3 regions of the Agromyces sp. NSFZ genome follow, and region 1 is predicted to be linked to each of the others. Evidence: predicted binding sites of a transcription regulator. Region 1 holds the regulator's gene; each other region holds the start of a gene.
The links. Region 1 encodes HspR, which represses chaperone genes until heat shock. Its sites were predicted from a motif close to AAGTTGAGTCNNNNNGACTCAACTT; they were not measured.
Positions count from the first base shown of each region.

Region 2: ACVFI9_RS04450 (ATP-dependent Clp protease ATP-binding subunit) is a predicted target of HspR. The motif match lies at 2,834-2,858, and genes of this name have one in related genera.
Region 3: ACVFI9_RS17445 (Hsp20/alpha crystallin family protein) is a predicted target of HspR. The motif match lies at 2,709-2,733, and genes of this name have one in related genera.

Region 1 is NZ_CM149585.1:4,019,855-4,027,471, forward strand. Features, by position in the region: gene ACVFI9_RS19135 (class I SAM-dependent methyltransferase) at 1-604, opposite strand, end outside; gene ACVFI9_RS19140 (hypothetical protein) at 687-1,409, shown strand; gene ACVFI9_RS19145 (alpha/beta hydrolase) at 1,458-2,513, opposite strand; gene ACVFI9_RS19150 (GMC oxidoreductase) at 2,510-4,915, opposite strand; gene ACVFI9_RS19155 (heat shock protein transcriptional repressor HspR) at 5,029-5,445, opposite strand; gene ACVFI9_RS19160 (DnaJ C-terminal domain-containing protein) at 5,553-6,542, opposite strand; gene ACVFI9_RS19165 (nucleotide exchange factor GrpE) at 6,653-7,303, opposite strand; gene dnaK (molecular chaperone DnaK) at 7,306-7,617, opposite strand, start outside.
Region 2 is NZ_CM149585.1:917,902-925,518, forward strand. Features, by position in the region: gene ACVFI9_RS04435 (alpha/beta fold hydrolase) at 1-68, shown strand, start outside; gene ACVFI9_RS04440 (SGNH/GDSL hydrolase family protein) at 332-1,078, shown strand; gene ACVFI9_RS04445 (HNH endonuclease signature motif containing protein) at 1,195-2,625, opposite strand; gene ACVFI9_RS04450 (ATP-dependent Clp protease ATP-binding subunit) at 2,874-5,498, shown strand; gene ACVFI9_RS04455 (anthrone oxygenase family protein) at 5,675-6,004, shown strand; gene ACVFI9_RS04460 (alpha/beta fold hydrolase) at 5,993-6,190, opposite strand; gene ACVFI9_RS04465 (hypothetical protein) at 6,666-7,076, shown strand; gene ACVFI9_RS04470 (hypothetical protein) at 7,442-7,617, shown strand, end outside.
Region 3 is NZ_CM149585.1:3,675,627-3,683,243, forward strand. Features, by position in the region: gene ACVFI9_RS17435 (MFS transporter) at 1-265, opposite strand, end outside; gene ACVFI9_RS17440 (DUF885 family protein) at 454-2,133, opposite strand; gene ACVFI9_RS17445 (Hsp20/alpha crystallin family protein) at 2,219-2,662, opposite strand; gene ACVFI9_RS17450 (NAD(P)-binding oxidoreductase) at 2,832-3,491, shown strand; gene ACVFI9_RS17455 (MFS transporter) at 3,582-4,943, shown strand; gene ACVFI9_RS17460 (FUSC family protein) at 4,953-5,981, shown strand; gene ACVFI9_RS17465 (tryptophan-rich sensory protein) at 6,059-6,904, shown strand; gene ACVFI9_RS17470 (hypothetical protein) at 7,337-7,617, shown strand, end outside.

The DNA.
Region 1 (7,617 bases):
CCGTGACGCCGAGATCGTCGTGGCGCTCGGCGCGCGGCCAGCCGGGAGCGGCCGGGTGACGTTCGGCCCGCGGCCCGGTCGCGCGCAGCACCCGCGACTTCTGCCGCGCATGCGACACGTCGATGCGCTCGAACCAGGCGCCGAGCACGTCGTTCATCGCGAGGGTCATGTGCTTGAGGCGCGCACCCGACACGATGACGACGTCGGACGCCGCGTGCCGGGCGATGAGCCCGGCGATCTCGTCGAGGCGGTCGAGCGAGCGAGGCAGTCGCAGCAGCACGAGACGCGCGTCGCGGAGGAGGTCCTCCCCGAGTGGCAGCGAGCGGACCTCCGCGGCGTGGCCGCTGCGCTCGGCGTTCAGCGCGAGGGCGCGCTCACCGGTGATGAGGTCCTGATGCACGCGGATGCCACGGGCTCCCGCCGCGGCCGCACCGAGCGCGAGGGCGCCGTAGGCGTCGTCGATCACGACGAGCCGGCCCGGTGCGACGGCGGCCACGAGCTCGGCCGCTTCGTCGAGGATCAACCGGTCCGCGGCATCCGACGCCTCGAGCCCCGGACCTTCGACATCGGGATGCCGGCGCAACGCGCCGAGGTCGAGAGGCATGCGCCAAGGCTACGCGTCTCGGGCGGCAGCGTCCGGAAACGGGGGTGCGGCTCTCGGGTTCGTTTGCTACCCTCGGGCCCCGATGCGGCACGCAAACCCCCGGGCGGCGCGGCACGCGGCACCACGCGGTGTCGCGGCATCCGTCGACCCTGCCCGCGCCGCTGCCCGTGCCCCTGCCCGTGCCGCACGCCGGCTGGCTCCGGCGGCGGCCGCGATGGCCGTGCTCTCGCTCAGCCTGACCCTCGCGATCGCGCCACAACCGGCGGCGCTGACGGCGCCCACGGCGGCGAGCGCGGCGGCCGAGGGTGCGACCCAGACGCTCACGGTGGCCCCGGATGTCGCGGCCGCCGCCGTGTCGAAGGAGTCGTACACCGCCACCGACGGCAAGCAGACCCTCATCGCGTCGGGCACGAACGCCGACTGGGCGGAACTCGTGCTCATCTACGGCGACTGGCCGGTGACCGAGCAGAACGTCACCGTGATCCTGCAGTGGATGCGCGAGGAGAACGGCGTCGACAACTGGTGGAACCGCAACAACCCGCTGAACAACGGCTACGGGTCGGGCGGCGGTTCCGGCCTCGGCAGCTACGACAGCCTCGACACGGCCGCGCGATATGCGGCCGAGAACCTGTTGAAGCGTTCGTTCTACGCCGCCATCGTCGCCGCCCTCGAAGACGGCACGTCGGCGCATGCGGTCGCACAGGCGATCTGGGCGTCGCCGTGGGCCGAGAGCCGCTACGGCAACGGCTCGTGGTGGTCGACGTCGCCGGTGCCGATCATCGAGGCTCCCGAGTCGGCCTGGTGACCGCGCGGGTCTCGACATCCATCCCCGGCCTCGCCGCCGGGTCGCCCCTCACCGCCGCAGTTCGTCGACGATGATCGGGTGCGTGTCGCGCCAGGCGTTCGCACCGAAGATCACGTCGAGATGCCCGTAACCGGGGATGCGATGCAGGGCGTGCCGACCCGGGGAGAACCGCTCGAAGTGCTCGTAGCTGCGCTGCTGGCTCTCGGGCAGGAAGCACCGGTTGTCCTCGCCGGCGACGAACACGAAGCGCGCGTCCGTCTTCGGCGCGGCGGCGAGATCGGCGGCGACGCCCGGGGCGGTGCCCGCCGGCACGAGGTGCCCCGCCATCACGGACTCGCGCATCTGCATGAAGAACGTCATCGGCGCGCTCGCGAACTCGCCGGTGATCCAGTCGTGCGTGGGCGCATCGATGTTGCGGTGCGCCCACAGCGCCGGGTGGCCGCTCCCGTACGTGAAGCTCACCATGGCGCACACCGCGTTGTCGCACTCCGGATGCGTCGCCGTCACGCCCGCCCGCAGCATCCGCGAGAACGGGCCCTCGGACTTGTAGCCCCACCTCGGCGACAGCGAGGGCGTGATGCGCCGGATGGCGGGCGCGAGCCCGAGGATCTTGACCCTCGAGCCGAACGGCAGCACGGGATGCAGCGACACCGCGTTCGTCACGATCGTGGTCACGTCGGGCAGCAGGCCCGAGACCGCCGACATCGTGAACGACGTGGATCCCTGGCAGTGCACGAACGCCTTCACCGAATCGGCGCCCGTGCGCTCGCGCACGAGCCGGACGGCCGCCGGGTAGTCGTACACCGCGGCATCGTCGAGGGTCCAGGCGACCGCCTCGAGGTCGATCGAGGCGCGCCAGTTCAGCATCCAGACATCGAAGCCGTCATCGAGGAGCGCGTCCACGAGCGTGCGCGGCAGCGGTGGCCGGAAGATCTCGGCGCGCACGCCGGCGCCGTGCACGAGCAGCACCGGTCCGCGTGTGGGCGTGATCGCCGGGTTCTCCACGTGCAGCATGGTGAGCCACCGGCCGTCGTCCGCTCGGAACGGGAGGTGCTCGGTGCGCTGCTCGGTGCGGGTGGTGCGCATCGCCGGCGCGGTGGTCACGGCGCCTCCTCGCGCGCGAGCCGGCCGTACGTGCTCCAGAGCCGACCGAGGAAGAGCTGTCCGAAGCGTGCGATCGCCGCGGCACCGCCCGGGCCCGCGGTCGTGAACGTGGTGAGCTGCTGCGCGAAGTCGAGCGGCTGGATCCGCAGGACTCCGGCACCGAGCACCGCCGGGTCGCCGACGGGGCGCAGCCCGGTATCGCGAGAGTCGGGCGGCGGAGGCACGTGGCCGTCGAGCACCTGCACGTACAGGGTCGTCGTGTCCTCCCACAGGTCGAAGCCCGGATCGTCGCGGATCTCCTTGTATCCGACGAAGGTCACGGGCGACCCGGCATCCGTCGTCAGCCACAGCCGGTACTTCATGAGCCGCTCGTCGGGGTGTCCCGCATCGACGAGGAGGTTGAACCAGCCGCGCTCCACGACCTGGCGTCCGCCGAGCGCATCGGATTCGAGGTATCCGGCGGCCGTTCCCTCGTGGGCGTCGTCCTCGACGAAGGCGTCGATGTCGGGCGCGGTGATCGTGAGCTCGAACATCATGCGTTCGTCGCGTACCCGGGCATCCTCGGAGGCCGAGCGCGGGTCGGCCTCGCCGAGCACGAAGAAGCCCTTCATCTGCTCGGTGAACGCGACCGCGGTGCCGATGCCACTGCCGCTCGTCGCCGGTGATGCCTCCATGCGGGTCCCCTTCGTCTCGTCCGTGCGCTTCGGTGCACGCCGCCGCGTGCGCGGCCAGGTCTCGATCATGCGATCAGCCGCCCGATCCGCGAACGCCGCGATCGTGAGCGACGGGTTGGGACCCACCGGCCCCGGCATCGCGGCACCGTCGACGACCGAGAGACCGGGATGCCCGAACACCTCCCCCCATTCGTCGACGACCCCCTCGAACTCGTTGCGGCCCATCGGCGCGCCACCGAGCGGATGCACCGTGATCACGCGCTTCGCGAGCCACAGCGGGTTGTCGACGTACCGGGCGTTGAGGCTCTTCGCGAACGCGGACATCGTGGCCCGCATCGCGGCGAAGTACTCGAGCGAGGTGGTCGTCGTCCAGTCGATCGCGAGCCTGCCGCGGTCGAGGTACATCCGGCCGTCGGGCACGTCGCGGCCCATCCCCAGCACGGGCAGCGAGCTCGTGGACAGGGCGCTGCGCCCAACCACCCGGGCGAGGTCGGCCGAGATGTTCGACTCGCCTCTCAAGCTCAGTCGTCGCGCGATCATCGTGAGCGCGACCCTCGTCGACCGGGAGACGACCGAGCGCAGCTGCGCGGTCTCGAGCAGCCAGTTGAGGAAGCCCGGGTAGCCGGCCTCCTGGACGTAGAAGCCGCGGCCCGTGCTGCCGTCGCCGTCGACGCGATCGCCCACGCGGATGGAGCTCGTGATCACCGGGCCGCGACTGCCGGTGATGCGTCGTGCCCGTGCCATCCGGTCGATCTCCTCCTTCGCGCCCATGAGGAATCCGATGAGATCGCCGTTGCCGCAGAACCGGGTCCCGAGCGCGGGCGAGAGACCGCGAAGCGACGCACGATTGCGCAGGAGCAGGTACGTCGAGCCGAAAGTGCCCGCCCCGAGCACGACGCGGGTCGCGCGGATGACGCCGTCGACCGGCTGGCCCTCCCCGGGCCGGTGCCTGCGGTACCTGACCTCCCACTCGCCGTCGACCGGTCGGATCCCCTTCACCTCGTGGAGGGTGTGCACCGTCGCATCGTGATGCGCCGCGGCCGACACGTAGGTGTGGTCGAGCGAGTTCTTCGCACCGTAGTTGCATCCGATGTCGCACTCGCCGCACTGCGAGCACGTGTAGCGCGTGCGCTCGTGGATGTTGCCGTACGGCTTCGGGGCCACGGGCAGGAACGGCCCGACGCGTCCATCCGCATCCGCGAAGGTCACCGCGAGCGGCGGCCGGAACACGTCATGCCCCGCGTCGCGCGCCGCCGACTCGAACGCCTCGGTCTTGGGAGTGTCGCGGTACGGGTACGGCGTCGCGTCGAGCATCGCCTCGACGCGGTCGTAGTGCGGATCGAGGTCCTCGCGTCCGATCGGCCAGTGCTCGTAGCCGCCACCCGGCAGCGGCGAATCGTGCACGAACCACTCGGGATCCTTGCGGAGCAGCACGTTCGCGTAGATCAGCGAGCCGCCGCCGAGACCCGACGACACCACGCCCTCGAGCCCGCGGAAGCTCCACGTCTCGAAGAGGCCGTAGAGGTCGTCGGACGGCGCCCAGAAATCCTCGCCGAACTCGATCGGCGTGCGGGCGAACGTTCCGGGCGGGTAGGCTCGCCCTCGCTCCAGGAGGGCGACCGACTTCCCCGCCTCCGCCAGGCGGTAGGCGGCCACGGACCCGCCGAAGCCGGATCCGACGACGACGGCGTCGACCCGCTCGGGTGCAGGAGTGGTCGGCGCAGCCATTGGGCTCCCGTCTGCGGGATGCAGAAAGCGGTGGTTTCCTCATGGTCGCACCGCCGCGGGCGGCACACAATCGCCGCAGGGCCCGTGTTGGTCGAGACCCCCCATGACTGGGGTCAGTCGCGTTCGAGCGGCCTCCACACCACGACGGCGTTCTCGCGGCGCACGCGCGTGCCGGCTCGCAGCGAGACGACCTCGCCCTCTGAGCCCGCGGCGAAGACGCGTCGGCCGGGCCGGTTGAGCATCTCGTCGGCGAGCGCGGCCTCGAGCTCGCGCACCCGGCTCCGCAGCATCGACACCTCGTCCTCGAGGCCGAGCACGCGGCGGATGCCCTCGAGGCTCACGCCCTCACTCGACAGCTGGGCGATCTCACGGAGCTGCACGACGTTGCGCATCGAGTAGCGTCGCGACCGGCCCGCCGTGCGCGTCGGGGAGACGAGGCCGAGGCGGTCGTATTGGCGCAGCGTCTGCGGGTGCATGCCCGCGAGCTCGGCGGCGACCGAGATGACGAACAGGGGGCTCGTCTCATCCATCGCTCCACTCCTTCCTCGCCACGGTTAACGATCCCGCCGATCTCCTCGGCGCCGGCGTCGACACTCGGCGAGTGATGTTGACCGTCGGCGGATTCGAACCGTCTCCGTCAGCCCTTCGCGCGGGTCAGCAGGTCGTCGCGGGGGTTCTCGTCGGGCAGTTCGGCGATGAACTCCTTGAGCTTCTCCTCGGCGTCCTTCGAGAGGTGCGACGGCACCGCGACCTGCACGACGGCGAGCAGGTCGCCCGTGCCCTTCGACGTCGCGACGCCGCGTCCCTTGACGCGCAGCACGCGGCCGCTCGGCGTGCCGGGTGCGACCTTCAGCTTCACGGGATCGCCGCCGAGGGTCGGCACCTGGATGGTCGCACCGAGCGTGGCCTCGGCGAACGTCACGGGCACGGTGACCCGCAGGTTCAGGCCGTCGCGCTCGAACACCGGGTGCTTGCGCACGTTGACGGTGAGGATGAGGTCGCCGGCCTCGCCGCCGTCGGGCGACGGATGCCCCTTGCCGCGGAGCTTGATCTTCTGCCCGTCGGCCACGCCCGCCGGGATGCGCACGGTGATGGGCCGGCCGTCGGCGGTCTGCAGCGTGACCTGTTCGCCCTTGGTGGCGGTGATGAAGTCGAGCGTCGTCGACGCCACGACATCGCGTCCGCGGGTGGGGCCGCCGAAGCCGCGGTAGCCGCCGGTCGGCTGGCCGAACCGGCCGCCGCCGAAGAGGCCGCCGAGCAGGTCGTCGTAGTCGGCGCCCTGCTGGTACGTGTACCTGGTGCGGCCGCCCTGGCCGCCGAACATGGTGCCGAAGACGTCCTCGAAGCCGCCCGCGCCGCCCGCGCCGCCGGGCGCCGTGAAACGGGCGCCGGAGCCCATGGCGCGGATCGCGTCGTACTCCTTGCGCTCCTCGGCGTCGGAGAGCACCGAGTGCGCCTCGCTGATCTCCTTGAACTTCGCCTCGGACGCGTCGTCGCCGGGGTTCTGGTCGGGGTGGTACTTGCGCGCGAGCTTGCGGTACGCCTTCTTGATGTCGGCGTCGCTCGCGTCCTTGGAGACGCCGAGCACCTGGTAGAAGTCCTTGTCGAACCAATCCTGGCTGGCCATCGGCACCTCCCTCTTCGGTTCAGTTCATGATCCCAGTGTTTCCGTTCCCGCCCGCCGTGCCCATTGCAGCGGACACCGCAGGCGGGAACGGGAACAATCGGCGGATGCCGCTACTGCGGCGTCTTGACGACGACCTTCGCCGCCCGCAGCAGCGTGCCGCCGAGGCGGTAGCCCGTCTCGACCACGTCGGCGACCGTGTCGGTCTCGACCTCGTCGGACGGCTGCTGGAAGATCGCCTCGTGCTGCTGCGGGTCGAACGGCTCGCCGGGCGCGCCGAACGGCTCGAGGCCGAGCTTCGCCGTGGCGGCCCGCAGCTTCGCGGCGATCGTCGCGAACGGCGCGTCGCCCTCGAGGTCGCCATGCTTCTCGGCCCGGTCGAGGTCGTCGAGCACGGGCAGCAGCACCGCGACGGCCGCGCCGACCGCGCGCTCGCGCTCCGCCTCGCGGTTCGCCTCGGTGCGCCGGCGGTAGTTCGCGTACTCGGCCGTGACCCGCTTGAGGTCGGCGAGGTGCTCGTCGCTCGGCTCCTGCACCTCGGCCTGGGCCGCGTTCAGGATGTCCTCGACCGTGAGCTCGTGCTCCTCCTCGGTCGCTGAGCCCGTCGAAGCGCCCTCCTCGGCCGTGGCTTTCCCTTCGACAGGCTCAGGGAACTCGACCGGCTCGGGGAACTCCGGCGGCTGACGAACCTCCCCGGTCTCCGGGTCGATGCGCCGCTTGTCGCGGATCACCGGCTCTTCAGGGTTCTGGTTCTCGTCGGACATGATTACTTCTTGTCTTCCTCGTCGTCGATGACCTCCGCGTCGACCACGTCCTCGTCGGAGGACTCGCCGCCGGCGGTGCCCGACGCGGTCGCGTCCTCGCCGGGGTTGGCGCTCGCGCCCGCGGTGGCCTCCTGGCCCTGCGCGTAGATCGCCTCACCGAGCTTGGTCTGCGACTGCGAGAGCTTCTCGAACGCGCTCTTCACCGCGTCGTCGTCGTCGCCCGCGAGCGCCGACTTCAGCGCGTCGACGTCGCCCTGCACCTCGGACTTGACGTCGGCGGGGAGCTTCTCCTCGTTGTCCTTGATGAGCTTGTC
Region 2 (7,617 bases), 1.2 Mb from region 1:
CGGCCGAAGCGCTCGACCTCGGTGCGGCCCGGTTCTTCACGTTCCACCCCCACCGGTTCAACCGGTAGGCGGCCGGCGCACGGCGGAGGCTTCGGCGCACCTCCGCTGCCGCAGAGACCCCGGCGGTGCTGCGCGAGCGTAATTAATGCCTCCGCTCGCGTGGCGCCGCCGGCTTCACCCCACCGATCGCGAATCTGCGACCGTCGGATGTCGCGAAACCCGGTGCAACCCCTTCCGAGTCGGTGTCATCCCTCCTAGATTCGGAGGTTGCGGCCCGGCCCGGTGCTGGGCCGCATCGGGCGATGCATCCGATCGAGTGGTGGAGGTCTGCATGTCGACGAACATCGGCCGCACGAGGGGTCGATCGCGCGCGCTCGCCGCGATCGTGATCGCGGCCACGGCGTGTCTCGTGGTGACGGGCTGCGCGTCCGGGGGCTCGCCGTCGCCCGACGCGACATCGGCGACGCCGAATCCGGGCCCGACGGCCTCGGCGTCGGCGTCGGCGTCGGCGCGCCCGGCGTCGTGCGGTACCACCGCCGACGGGCTGACCTTCGCGGTCATCGGCGACTCGATCACCCACGCGGAGAGCCCCGATTTCGCCGCAGGAGAGATCGACCCGGTGTCCTGGGTGTCATTCGTGTGTGATGAAGGGTTCGCGTTCGCCGGCGGCTGGGCCGAGTGGGGCGCGACGACGGCGAAGATGGCCGAGTCGGTGGTGGCGCCCGTCGACGCTGAGACGCTCGTGCTGCTCGCGGGCACCAACGACCACGCCCTCGCCGTCCCGTTCGCCGAGACGACGGCGAACCTCGACCGGATCGTCCAGACGGTCGGGATCGTGGACGTCGTCGTGGTGTCGGTCCCGCCGATGGCCGCGTATCCGGCCGGGGCTCCCGAGCTCAACCAGCGGCTTGAGGAGCTTGCCCGTGCGCGCGGGTGGCGGTTCGTCGACGCGTCGGCCGGGCTTCGCGACGCCGACGGCAGCTACCAGGAGGGGATGACTTCCGACGGCATCCACCCGTCAGAGGAGGGCTCGCGAGTGCTCGGCGAGGCGATCGCCGAGGCGCTGAGAGACGGATGACGCCTTCGCCGTCGCGCTCCGACCGGTTCTCGAGGGCCGGAGAATCCACCCGTGCTCGTAAACCCGATTCCGGCGCTGGCGGCGCCATGTGCGCGGGTGAACGCCGCCGAACGGCGTCATGCCGCCCGGTCTTCACGCAGCTCGAAACGGGCTCGGCCGCCGAGCCGGGGAACCTGCGCCGGGTCGAAGTGCGGTGGTGGGATGAACCACACCTCGGTCGGGCCCGCGTGGATGCGCCATCCGTCGCGGTGGATCATGTGGTGGCAGAAGCTGCAGAGCATCACTCCGTTCGACAGGTCGGTCGGGCCGGTGTCGCGTTCCCACCAGTCGATGTGGTGGGCTTCGACGTATCCGATGTTCTGGCCGCATGAGGCGCAGCCACCGTCGCGTTCGCCGAGCGCGAGCCGCTGCGCCTTCGTGAACAGGCGGGCGGCTCGGCCCAGGTCGAGGGGGAGGCTGTCGCCCCCGAGAACGGCGGGGATGAGCTCGGCGTCGGCGGCCATGCGGCGGGCGGTGCCCGCTGAGACGGGCTGTTCGATACCGTCGATGCGGGCGTGCCCGAGGCCAGTGAGCAGGGTGTCGAGGTCGACGCGCACGACGACCGTGGTCTTCGCGAGGGGCGTGGCCGTCTGGGTGCAGCCGAGCGCGTGGCGGGCGAGCGCGGCGAGCGCGTCGGTCTGGATCTGCGGGATCGTGCGGTGGTCGTCGATGACCGGGCGTGGCTCGCCGTCGCCGGCCTGGCCTTCGCCCGGCTCGCGTCGGCGCAGCACGTCGCTGACGAGCGCTTCGATCGCTGCCTTCACCGGGGCGGCGTTTTCGGGGTCGAGTCGGGCATGCAGGTGCACCATGCCGCGGCCGTCTTCTCGCATGGTCAGTGAGCGCTCCATGCGGAGCTCGTCTTCGCGGGGTTCGACGCCGTCGGGATCCAGTCGCGCCTCGGCTTCCGGCACTCCACGCAGGAGGGTCTCGAGCGGCACCCGCCCGGCGAGGTCGACCAGCGCACGCTCGACGACCTCGACTCGAGCCGCATCCGCCCGGATCGATGCCCGGTCGAGCATCGCGGTGATCGCGGATGCCGCCTCGATGCTGATCGCGGCCGACTCGAGGGCGTCGGCGATGTGCCGATACCGTGAGGGGAGCCGCTCCCCGGTGAAGGTCTGCCGCTCCGCGGTGGCCGTGCCGACCGCGATCAGCCGACGTGCGTCGCCGTGCGACCCTCCGGTGGCCGCGGCGACGAGGCGGGTCGGGTTGTGGAAGCCCTGCGTCTTGGCGAACCCCGTGTCGCCGAACTCCGGCCCCGACCGCTTCGACACCTCGGCCGCCACCCTGGCCAGCACGGCGTCGACATCACGCCGCACCCTGGCGAGTGCATCGGTGACCTGCATGAGCCCGGCATCGCTCAACTGCTCGACCTCGACCTGCGCGCCCCCGCGAACTGCGCCCCACGCCGGCGACCCGCCCGCCCAGACGTCGCACAGCGCGGCGAGATCTCGCTGAAGCGCAGACAGCGCACCGAGCGGATGCCGAGGGGCCGGGGGCTGTTCCATGCTTCGATCCTGCACCCACCCACTGACATTCGATCGAGCAGAAAAGCATTACTGATCGGGCCATTTCCCTGTGGAGAACTCCGCCGGATAGTCGCCTGTGGAGGACGAGTCGCTAGGCAGCGCCCGTCGCCCGCGGCATCCGTCTCGCTCGACCGTGCGCGAGCTCCGTCCGAGCGTGCCCGGGAATACGCCCGCCCGCACCGCGTTGAACTTGAGCGTACCCAACTCAAGTTCCCAGGAGGACCTAGGTGCCCGACAACTTCAACGAGGCCGGCGCGAGCTCGTTCGACGAGTTCCTCGCCCGCTACCTCGCGGGTGAGCAGGCCAGGCAGGCGCGGTCGATCGACCTCAGCCGGTTCCTGACCTCGCGCACCCAGAGCATCCTGCAGCGTGCCGGACGCTTCGCGCTCGAGCGCGGGCAGACCGAGCTCGACGCGCTGCACATCCTGCGCGTCATCGTCGAGGACGAGTCCGTCGCGCAGGCGATCACGCGTGTGGGCGCGAGCCCCGAGCGCATCATCGAGGCGACCGAGGCACGGCTGCCCGCGGCATCCGCCACCCGCTTCGACGAGCTCAGCGAGCGCGTGAACGCCGCGACGATCACGCCGAGCGCGAGCCGGGCGCTGTTCCACGCGTACCAGGTCGCGCGCTCGAGCGGGTCGACGTACATCGACCCCGAGCACCTGTTCTTCGCCTTGGTTCTGGGTCAGGATGCCCCCGCCGGGCAGGTGCTCGCGCGCGCCGGCGTCACCGCGGACGCGCTCGCGGCCGGCCTGGGCGAGCACGTCGAGACGCAGGGCGCGGGCCCCGAGGCCGCCGGCATGGGCGAGCAGGCGGATGCCGCGGCATCCGCCACCCCGATGCTCGACAAGTTCGGCATGGACCTCACCCAGCGCGCCGCGAACGGCGAGCTCGACCCCGTGATCGGCCGCGCCGACGAGATCGAGCAGACCATCGAGATCCTCAGCCGCCGCACGAAGAACAACCCCGTGCTGATCGGCGAGGCCGGCGTCGGCAAGACCGCGATCGTCGAGGGCCTGGCCCGCGCGATCGTCGAGGAGAACGTGCCCGAGGCGCTGCTCGGCAAGCGCGTCGTCGCGCTCGACCTGCCCGGCATGCTCGCCGGCACCCGCTACCGCGGCGACTTCGAGGAGCGCCTCACCAAGACCATGGAGGAGATCGCCGACCACAAGGGCGGGCTCATCGTGTTCATCGACGAGGTGCACACCGTCGTCGGCGCCGGCGGTGCCGGTGAGGGCGGCATGGACGCGGGCAACATCCTGAAGCCCCGCCTCGCACGCGGCGAGCTGCACCTGGTGGGCGCGACCACGCTCAAGGAGTACCGCACCATCGAGAAGGACCCCGCGCTCGAGCGCCGATTCCAGCCCGTCAAGGTGGGCGAGCCGTCGATCGAGGACTCCGTGCTCATCCTGCAGGGCCTGCGCCCCGCGTACGAGGAGCACCACGGCGTCACCTACACCGACGAGGCCCTCCGCGCCGCCGTCGAGCTCAGCGCCCGGTACCTCACCGACCGGGTGCTGCCCGACAAGGCCATCGACCTCATCGACCAGGCCGGCGCGCGCCTGCGCCTCAAGCTGGGCGTGAAGGTGGATGTCTCGGAGTTGATCGAGCGGCTCGCGACGCTCGAGGCCGACAAGAACGCGGCCGTCCGTGCCGAGCACTACGAGGAGGCGTCGCGCATCCGCGACGAGATCGAGAAGGTGCAGGAGCGGCTGGACGAGGCGACGGAGAAGGCGGCCGCGCAGGGTCGCGTCGCGACCTCGGGTTCGACGGATGCCGCAGCCGACGCCGCTTCGACGACCGTCGACGAGGCGCAGATCGCCGCCGTGATCTCGCGGGCCACCGGCATCCCGGTCAATCGGGTTACCGAGGGCGAGCGCGAGCGCCTGGCTAACCTGGAAGGCGAGTTGCACGCTCGAGTCATCGGGCAGGACGACGCCGTCACCGCCGTCGCGCGCTCGGTGCGCCGCAATCGCACCGGCATGGGCGACGCGAAGCGTCCCGTCGGCTCGTTCCTGTTCCTCGGACCGACCGGCGTCGGCAAGACCGAGCTGGCCCGTGCGCTGGCGTCGAGCCTGTTCGACGACGAGGGCGCGATCATCCGCTTCGACATGAGCGAATTCGGCGAGCGGCACACCGTGTCGCGGCTCGTCGGAGCCCCTCCCGGCTATGTCGGTTACGACGAGGCCGGCCAGCTCACCGAGCGCGTGCGGCGCAACCCGTACTCGATCGTGCTGTTCGACGAGATCGAGAAGGCGCACCCCGACGTGTTCAACCTGCTGCTGCAGGTGCTCGACGACGGACGCCTCACCGACGGCCAGGGTCGCACGGTCGACTTCCGCAACACGGTGGTCATCATGACCTCGAACCTCGGTTCGGAGTTCCTCGCGTCGCGGTCGGGTGCGCTCGGCTTCGTGGCATCCGCTGACGGCTCTGGGTTCTCGTCGCAGGACGACGTGCGCCAGCGCGTGATGGGCAAGGTGCGCGAGGCCATGCGCCCCGAGTTCCTGAACCGCATCGACGAGATCGTCCTGTTCCAGAAGCTCACCGCCGACGAGATCGGGTCGATCGTGCGGCTGATGCTGGGCGCGACTTCCGCTCGTCTGGCCGCTCGCGAGATCGGCTTCGAGGTGACGGATGCCGCGGTGGCGCTCCTTGCGGAGCGCGGCTACGAGCCCGAGTACGGTGCCCGTCCGCTGCGCCGCCTGATCCAGCGCGAGATCGACGACCGCATCGCCGACCTCTTCGTCACGGGTGACCTCGGTGACGGCGAGGCGGTGAAGGTGGATGCCGCCGACGGCGCGTTCGTCGTGGCATCCGTGCCCCGCGCCACCGTGTCGATCGCCGCCTGAGGCCACTGGTCGTCGAGTAGCGCCGCCGCAGGCGACGCATATCGGGACGCACGCACCACGAACAGAACGCCCGGCTCTCGTCACGAGGGCCGGGCGTTCTCCATGGATGCCGCCGCGGCGGCACGCTCGGCAGAGCGGTCACCCGGCGGCATCCGGTGCCGATGTGCCGGGGTGGCGTGTCGATCGTGCCCCTGGTCGTGCTGCTCATCCCGCAGGGGCCGGTCGCGTTCGTGGCTGCGCTGTCGGCGCTTGCACTCTGGATCGGCGTCATCGTCGTGACGCTGGTCTTCAACGCTCCCGTGAATGCGCTGGCCGCCCGGTGGGATCCGGAGTCGCCGCCCGAGAACTGGGAGGAGCTGCGAGCCAGGTGGCACCGTGGACAGGCCATTCGCACGCCACTGGCCGTGGCGGCCTTCGTAGGAATCGCCCTCGCCGCCCTGCTGTGGGGAAGTGGCGGGTGGCGCCCACTTGGCCGAGAGCGGCGGTTGGCGCGGTCACGGCGGTGAGCCGGCCTCCCGTGGGCGTGCCGCCGAGTCGAGGTGGGCGAGAATCGCGCCCTCGACGCCGGCCGACGCCGGGTAGGGGAAGACGCGGTCCACTCCGTCGAGCCAGAGGTGCGCGGAATCCGGAATCGACGCGGCGAGCCGACGCCCGTGCTCGATCGGGATGAGATCGTCATCGGTGCCGTGCACCACAGCGTGGGCACCGCGAGCGTCGCCAGCGCGGATGCGCGCGGCCGCGTCGCGGCGACCGCCGCCTGGTGCTGCCGCAGCGCCGGAGGTTCAGCCTGTGCCGCTCACGCAGGTCGTACAAGACCAGCGCGGCGTTCTCGGCCACGTCGAGCCCCTCCGGTGATGCCATTCCGGAGCACCGCCGTCCAGACTGGGCGACGCCCACGAAGCTCAACCGACGCTGGTACGTCTTGCGCTTCGTGCCGCTCCGTGAGAAGGCGAAGGTATCGACGCCCGCACGCCTGCGTGACCTGAATTGCTACATCGACGAGAACTCGCGCTCGACTCGATGAAACGCGACTTCGACGCGGAGACCGTCCGGGCACTGCTCGACGAGCTCGTCAGGCGGCTCGAGGCCCGCGGCGTTCGCGGCACCATCCGGGTCGCCGGCGGCGCAGCCATGTTGCTGCACTACCCGGATGACCCTGCGGTTCGCGTGACGCGCGACATCGACGCCCTCATCGAACCGTCCGATGAGATCGAGGCCGTCTTTGCAGAGATGACAGCCGACCTGGGCTCCCCTCGCGGTGGCTGTACGCCGCGGGCCGGGGATTGTTGCGGGTCGGCGACCAGAGGACCGAGGCATCCGTTTTCGGTAACCATCGCCGGCGAGCGGGAGCTCATCGCGATGAAGATGGCGGCGGCGCGCGACAAGGACTTCGTCGATCTCGGAATTCACGCTCGCCACCTCGAGATCACTGACCCGGCGGAGCTGGTTCGCGTTGCGTACGAGGTCTGCGGTGACGACGCGGTCGAGCTGCCCGACGGTCGCGAGTCGTATCTCTGGTACGCGCAGAGCGTCATCGAGGACGCGTACCGACGGAGGCGACGTTCTCCAAGGCACTGAGGGCAGCTCACCTCGGCGCCCCCGGCTGCTCATGACGTGTATCCGTGCCATCGCGCCATCGTGGAGACGCCCGCGGTGGCGTAACCCTGCCCGCCCAACCAAACAACCCCTCCTCCGAATCCCGGGTTCCTGTGACTCCAACCGCAGGAACCCGGAATTCACGCATCCCGACGCCACCAGCGGCGTAGTTGCGTCGCGCTCTTCGGTGCCGAAGTGCCGAAGTACCGGATCTCGACGGCCCGGCTCTCTGAGTAGGGACCGGGGCCGTCGAAATGCGGAGACCGCGGGTGTGACCATCGTCCCGTGGGCACGCGATGGATTCCGTTACGCTGACCGCACGTTTCGTTCACGCTTGGGGGAGCACGATGGAGGCCGAGAGCGACGCGCAACCGCGCGCAGAAACGCCGGGTACGCCAGCACTGGCGACGAAGAAGCGGTGGTGGATGGTCGGCGTCGGAGCGGTCGCCACTGCCTTCCTTGCCGCCTTCGGCGCTTGGCTCTTCTCGCTCGTGAGTCCCGTCCTCAACAGGCCGTTCGAAGA
Region 3 (7,617 bases), 340 kb from region 1:
TCACCCAGCCCGCGACGAACACGCGCCTGGCGCCGAACACGTCGGAGAGGCGACCGCCCAGGAGGAGCAGCCCGCCGAACGCGACGACGTAGGCGTTGAAGACCCACGACAGCGATTCGGGCGTGAAGCCCAGGGCGGCCTGGATGTCGGGCAGCGCCACGCCGATGATCGAGGTGTCCATGATGACGACGAACTGCGCGGCGGCGATCAGGGCGAGACCCAGCCAGCGGCGGGGCGCGGGCGGGCTCACGGATGGTGCTGGCATCAGAGGTGCTCCTTGTCTCGAGTGCGATGACGTTGGAGTTCGACAACGCAGTACCCGGGAGGGGTATTGCAGGCCTCTGTGGCGACGGCAGGATTCGACGCATCGATGGCAGGAATCCGTCGAGCGGACGCCGAACACGCGTCCTCGTTCCCCGCTCGGCCCCACTCCGCCGCCGATGGGCGGAACGCTCAGCCCAGCGACGCCTCCGAGTACCACGCGCCCGCTGCGTCCAGCAGATCGACGTCGGCACGATCGCCGAGGAGCTCCCAGCGCTGCAGCGACATCGGCACGTTGCCGTTGCGCCACACGAAGTCGTGGAACTCGCGCACCGAGAACTCGGCGCCGTCGAGCTGCGCGGCGACCGCGGCATCGGCGAGCATGCGCTGCACCTCGAGCTTGCCCACGTGGTACGCCATCGCGAGGCCCGGCGTCGCGACGTAGTACGACGTCTCCTCGGTCGCCGTCGCGACATCCATGGGCACCATCCGCACGAAGAAGTCGACCGCGTCGTGCAGCGAGAACTCGCCGGTCGCCAGGTTCACGTCGACCACGACCCGGAGGGCTCGCAGCCGCACGAAGTTGTGGACGATCGTTCGAGAGTGCGGGGCGTCCTCGAAGAGCCCCGCGGTGAGCATGAGCTCCTCGTTGTAGTGCGCGATGCCCTCGTTCGCGACCGAGTCGATGAAGTGCCGGCGCGCCGGATTCGGATGGGCCCACGACAACGCCAACTGCTGGGCGTGGGCGCCCTCGTGGATGATGCCGAGCCGTGGGTCGCGGGCGCTCGCGGCATCGAAGTACGGCAGGTCGGGAGAAGGCTCGGGCACGTACGACGTCGCGTCGTGCGCGACCCGTCGGATGCTCGTGAGATCGTCGGTGACGCCGAGGAACGCGACGGGCTCGAGGTACGCGGGCGTCGCCGCGAAGCGGTAGCGACGCAGCGACGCCAGCTGGCTCAGCAGGCCGGCGGCGTCGGAGAACGCGCGGACCTGCGCTTCGGCGGCCTCCTCGGCGGCGACCAGGGCCGCCGAATCGGCGGCGAGCGGCGCCTCGGGGAGGTCACGATGACGTGTACGCGACACGGCTTCGCCGACCACGCTGCGGTAAACGTCCTGCATGGCAGCCCGCACCAGCTCCTCGGGCTCGGCCGTGACGAGGGCGACGTGCCGCAGGTACCAGACGAACGCGTCGCGTCCGACGACCACGTCGGGCGCGAGGCGGTCGGCGGATGCCTCGAGCCACGTACGGTACCGCTCGAGCGCGTCGCTCGCGGCGGGTCGGGCTGCGGCGAGCGCCGCGGCGGTCGCGGCATCCGTCAGCGGCGAGAGCTCCTCGACCGAGTGCGCGAGCCGTGCTCCGATGCCCGCGAGCTCGGCGGCCGCGACGCGCGCGAGTGTGGCGACTCCTTGCCGCTCGAGGTTCGCGATCGCCCGGTCGACGGCCCCCGGAACCGCCTCGAGCACGCGCACGAGGTCGGCCTGCCGCGTCGCCTCGAACGGCGGCGGCGCGAGCAGCAGGTCGAACCAGGGACCCAGGATCTGCGACGTGAGGAACACGGCGTCTCGTTCCCAGTTGCGGAGCACGTCGAGCTCCCAGTGCACGCGGGCGAGCGCCGCGCCGAGCAGCCGGTGATCGACCTGAACTTCGACCGGAAGCGCCGCGAGCGCCTCGGCATCGATGTCGCGCCACCGCTCGGCGAATCCGCCGAGGGCGCTCCGGAACTCCTCGATCGCCGCCGGATCGAAGCGAGGCACCCACCCGGCGGGCCGTTCGACGCGAGGGATGTCGTCTGACGTGCGGAACGAGGTCGCGTCGCGCCACTCCCAGAAGTCGGTGGCGAGCTGGGCGAGGTTCGCGGCGGGCGACGTCATACGGGCCACGCTAGCCCCGCCCACCGACGCGTCACGGACGGATGCCGCGGGGCTCGGCCCGCGGCATCCGTTCGTGCTCGGTTCGTCAGCTCGACGCCGACGCCCCGGTCGTCACTTCCTTCTCGGCGTGCGGCGCACTCTGCACCTGCACCTTGCGCGGCTTGGCCTTCTCGCTCACCGGGATGACGACGCTCAGCACGCCGTTGTCGTAATGCGCGCTGATCGCGGAGGTGTCGAGGCCGTCGCCCAGGGTGAGCTGGCGCAGGAACGAACCGCTCGGGCGCTCGTGCGCGAGCCACTGCACGTCGGACTCGGAGCGCAGGGTGCGCTCGGCGCGGATCGTGAGCAACTGCCCGTCGACGTCCACGTCGATCGAGCCAGGGTCGACGCCCGGCAGGTCGGCCGAGAGCACGTAGTGGTCGCCGTCACGGTGCAGGTCGATCGGCATCATGCGCGGCGCCTGTCGGGTGTCCATCAGTCCCTGCGCGAGGCGGTCGAGGTCGCGGAACGGGTCCCAGTACACAGCCATGGCTTCTCCTCCTTGTTCGCTGCCGCGTTCGCGGCGGTGTGTCCAAGAGTTGAGTCCATCCGACTCAAGTAGGTTCAGATTAGCACTCTCGGGCAGAGAGTGCCAAGACCTGTTCGAGAGATTCCGGACGTCACTTGCGCCGCTCGGCCGGGCCGCGTTGACTGGGGCGATGCGCGTCGTCATCGCCGGAGGCCACGGCCAGATCGCCCTCATCCTCGAACGCCTGCTCGCCGACGCCGGGCACGAGCCGATCGCGATCATCCGCAACCCCGAGCACCGCCCCGACGTCGACGCGACGGGCGCTGCGGCGGTCGTGCTCGACCTGGAGGAGGCATCCGTCGACGAGGTCGGCCAGGTGCTGAAGAACGCGGATGCCGCGGTGTTCGCGGCCGGGGCCGGCCCGGGCAGTTCGGCCGCGCGCAAGTTCACCGTCGACCGGGACGCCGCCATCCTGCTCGCCGACGCGGCCGAGGCGGCCGGAGTCCCCCGGCTCCTCGTGATCTCGGCCATGAGCGCCGACCGGTTCGATCCCGACTCGCAGGACGTGTTCCAGCTCTACCTGCGTGCGAAGAGCGAAGCGGATGCCTCGGTGCGATCGCGCGACCTCGACTGGACGATCGTGCGACCGGGCCGCCTCACGAACGAGTCCGGCACCGCATCGGTGCGGGTCGGCGCCGCGCTGCCCGCGGGCTCGATCCCCCGAGCGGATGTCGCGGCGACGATCGCCGCGCTCCTCGAGACCGGCGCGGCGTCCCGCACGCAGTTCGACCTCGTGTCGGGCGATGAGTCGATCGCCGAGGCGCTCGCCGGGCTGACCCGCGGCGTCTGAGGCGTGGTCGGCGGCCGCCGACCGGATCCCGCGGGAGGATGACCGGATCCCACGGCACGGATGCCCCGCGCCATACGTGAGAATCGGGGGATGACCACGCGCACACCCCGGCACACGAGCTCCCTGCACCCGGCGTGGATCGTCGCCGCAGTCGCGTTCCTGGCGCTCGTGGGGGCGGCCGGCTTCCGCGCCGCGCCGGGCGTGCTCATGCTGCCGCTCGAGGCGGAGTTCGGCTGGACGCGCACCGAGCTCTCGACCGCGGTGACGGTGAATCTGCTGCTCTACGGGCTGATGGCCCCGTTCGCGGCCGCGCTCATGGCGCGGTTCGGCATGCGGGCCGTCACGAGCCTCGCCCTCGTGCTCGTCGGGGCCGGCGCCGCGCTCAGCATCTTCGCCACGGCGCCGTGGGTGCTCGTGCTCACGTGGGGCGTGATGATCGGCCTCGGCAGCGGATCGATGGCGCTCGTCTTCGCGGCCACGGTCGCCGACCAGTGGTTCGTCAGGCGCCGCGGCCTGGTGGTCGGCGTGCTCACGGCGGGCAGCGCGACGGGGCAGCTCGCGTTCCTGCCGCTCATCGCCATCCTCGTCGAGCAGCAGGGGTGGCGGCAGGCGTCGCTCCTCGTCGCCATCGCCGCGTTCGCGGTCGTGCCGCTTGTGCTCGTCTTCCTCCGGAATCGGCCGGCCGACCTCGGCACGACGCCGTTCGGCGCCGCCGACGACTGGACGGCACCGGCTCGCCCTCGCGGCAACGCCGCCCGGCTTGCCCTCACGACCCTCGCGCGGGCCGCGCGCAAGCGAACCTTCTGGGCGCTCGTGGCCGGCTTCGCCATCTGCGGGGCGACGACGAACGGGCTCGTCGGCACCCACTTCATCCCGGGCGCACACGATCACGGGATGCCGGAGACCACCGCGGCCGGCCTGCTCGCACTCGTCGGCATCTTCGACATCGTCGGCACCGTGGCATCCGGCTGGCTCACCGATCGCGTGAACCCGCGCATCCTGCTCGCGATCTACTACGCGGGACGCGGGGTCGGACTCGCCGTGCTGCCGTTCCTGCTCGGTGCGACCGTGCAGCCGCCGATCATCGTCTTCGTGGTCATCTACGGACTCGACTGGGTGGCGACCGTGCCGCCGACCGTCGCGCTCTGCCGCGAGGTGTTCGGGGCCGACGGCCCCATCGTCTTCGGCTGGGTGTTCGCGTCGCACCAGGTGGGCGCCGCGATCGCGGCCACCGCCGCGGGGCTCGTGCGCGACCACACGGGAGATTACACGATCGCGTGGTTCGGCGCGGCCGGGCTCTGTGCGGTCGCCGCCGTCGTGAGTGCGTCGATCCGGCGCGTCCCCCGGATCGAGCCGGTGGGCGAAGCGGCCGGGCCGATCGAGCGCGTGGCACCGAGCGAGCACGCCGGGCCGAGCGAGCCCGCCGAGCCGGTGGAGCCCGCGCGCGGCTAGCCTTGGCGCATGCGCATCACGGCCACCTTCCGGGCGACGACTCGGGTGCCGCTGCTGCAGGTGCTGAAGTCGGCCGTCGCGACCATAGCCGCCTGGCTCGTCGCGGGCTGGGTGGTGCAGGGCCAGTTGCCGGTGTTCGCGGCGATCGCGGCGCTGCTCGTGGTGCAGCCGAGCGTGAACCAATCGTTCGGCAAGGCCTTGGAGCGCTCGATCGGCGTCATCCTCGGAGTGCTCGTCGCGTCGGGGCTCTCGCTCCTGCTCGGGCAGAGCACGTGGGTCATCCTCGTCGCGATCGTCGTCGCGATGCTCGTCGCGTGGGCGCTGAAGATGACGCCCGTGACCAGCAACCAGGTGGCGATCAGCGCCATGCTCGTGCTCGCGCTCGGCGCGTCCTCGCCCGAGTACGCGCTCGACCGGGTGTTCGAGACGCTGATCGGCGCGGCGATCGGCATCATCGTGAACGCGCTCATCGTGCCGCCGGTGGCGGTGGCCCCGGCTCGGGAGCAGCTCGCGCGGCTCGGCGGCGAGCTCGCGGCATCCGTCGACCGTCTCGCCGACGCGCTCGGCGAGGCCCGCTCGCGCGCCGACCTCGAGGGGCTCATGATCGAGGCGCGACTGCTGCGCCCGATGCGGGATGCCGCGGATGCCGCGATCGTCGCCGGCGAGGAGTCGCTCACCCTGAACCCGCGTCGCTCCGCGCACCGCGGCGAGCTGCGCCGGTTGCGCGAGCTGCTCACGAAGCTGAGTCCGATCGTGACGCAGCTGATCGGGATGACGCGTGCGTTCGCCGACCACTACGACGAGACGCTGCACGACGAGCCGACGGTGCGCGCCATCGCCGAGCAGCTGCGCCGGGTGGCGCACGACGTTCGTCTTGCCGTGCGCGTCGCGGAGCCCGAGGCCGAGCCGCTCACGTCGGAGATGCCGGCGCTGACGTCGGCGCTCGTGGTCGCTCCGCCTGCGTCGGGGCACTGGATCCTCGTCGGGTCGCTCATGGAGGACCTGCGACGGATTCGCGAGGAACTCCGCGCGGACTGATGGGCACCGGGGCGCCCCCTGCATAGGCTGGCACTGCGACACGACCGGGGATCCACGAGACGACGGCAGGAGCGGTGATGACGACGTCAGCGGCGGAGGGACGGCGAACGGGCGGCGATCTGGCCCGGCAGCTCACGGTGGCGGTGAGTGCCGTGGTGGCCGTGGTGGGGGCCTTCATCGGGTCGGGCGCGGCCGGCGGCACGCCGATCCAGGATGCCGCGGGCGGCGCCCTCGCGGCCGATGCGACGCTCATCGCCCCGGGCGGCGCGGCGTTCGGCATCTGGTCGGTCATCTACTTCGGCTTGCTCACCTACGCCGTCTGGCAGTTCCTGCCGGCGCAGCGCGCCAACGTGCGGCACCGTCGGGTCGGCTACCCGATCGCGGCGTCGCTCGTGCTCAACGCGGCGTGGATCCTCAGCATCCAGTTCGACCTGCTCTGGCTCAGCGTGCCCGTGATCGTCGTGCTGCTCGTGGTGCTCGTCTACGCGTTCGCGCAGTGCCTGGAGTACCCGGCTCGGAATGTCGTCGATGCGATCGTGACCGACGGCACCGTCGGGCTCTACCTGGGGTGGGTGATCGTCGCGACGGCGGCGAATGTGACGGCGGCGCTCGTCGCGGCAGGCTTCGACGGCTGGGGCATCCCGCCCGAGACGTGGGCGGTGATCGTGGTCGCCGTCGCCGGGCTCGTGGGGGTGGCGCTCGCCGTCTGGGACGGCGGACGGATCGCACCCACGCTGTCGCTCTGCTGGGGACTCGCCTGGATCGCGATCGCCCGGCTGACGGATGCCCCGGCATCGACGGTGACCGGAGTGGCCGCGATCATCGCCGTGGTGGCCGTGCTCGTGACGACGGTCACCGTTCGCGTTGCCGCTGAGCTGCGCCGGCGCCGCGCCGCCGCGCCGCCTTCGACGCCCGCCGCCTGACCGGCGTCCGGCCGGGTAGACACGACGCCGCTGATCGCGGCTCGACGTCGGCGGCTCCGATCCGACTGTTTCGTCGGCGGGGGCGGTGCCTTCCGGCACCCCGGCACTCCGGCACTCCGGCACTTCGGCACTCCGGCACTCCGGCACCCCGGCACTCCGGCACTCCGGCACTCCGGCACTTCGGTACGTCGGCACTTCGAGACATCGGCACCTCGGCACCTCGGCACCTCGGCACCTCAGCACCCCGGCACCCCGGCACTCGGGCACTCGGGCACCGACGTTGGGAATGAAACGGTCGTTCGCGAGACGGCGTCCTCCACAGCAACGGGGCGCCGCGAATCCTCCACAGGTGAACGCGTGCACGTTCCGGGCACGCAATCCGATGAATATCGTGAGCGCGTCCCGTCCGTCGGAGAGAACAGGGGAGGCCACATGACCGAGCGCAGTGTGAAGGTCGACGTGTCGACCGGCCAGCTGGTCGCCGATCTCGCGCATTTCCTCGGCCGCACGAAGAAGGCCGTACTGCGCGATGCCGTCCTCGCCTTCACCGAGGTGCACGAGCCGACGATCGCCCACGGCGCCGCCGTCTCCACCGAACGCGCGGCCGAAGCATCCGGCTCCCTCGAGGGTGCGCGTCTGCTGGCCGACGCGGCCGGCGACTTCGCATCGCTGCCGCTCCGCGACCGGGTGACGGTGCGGCGCCGGCAACTCCT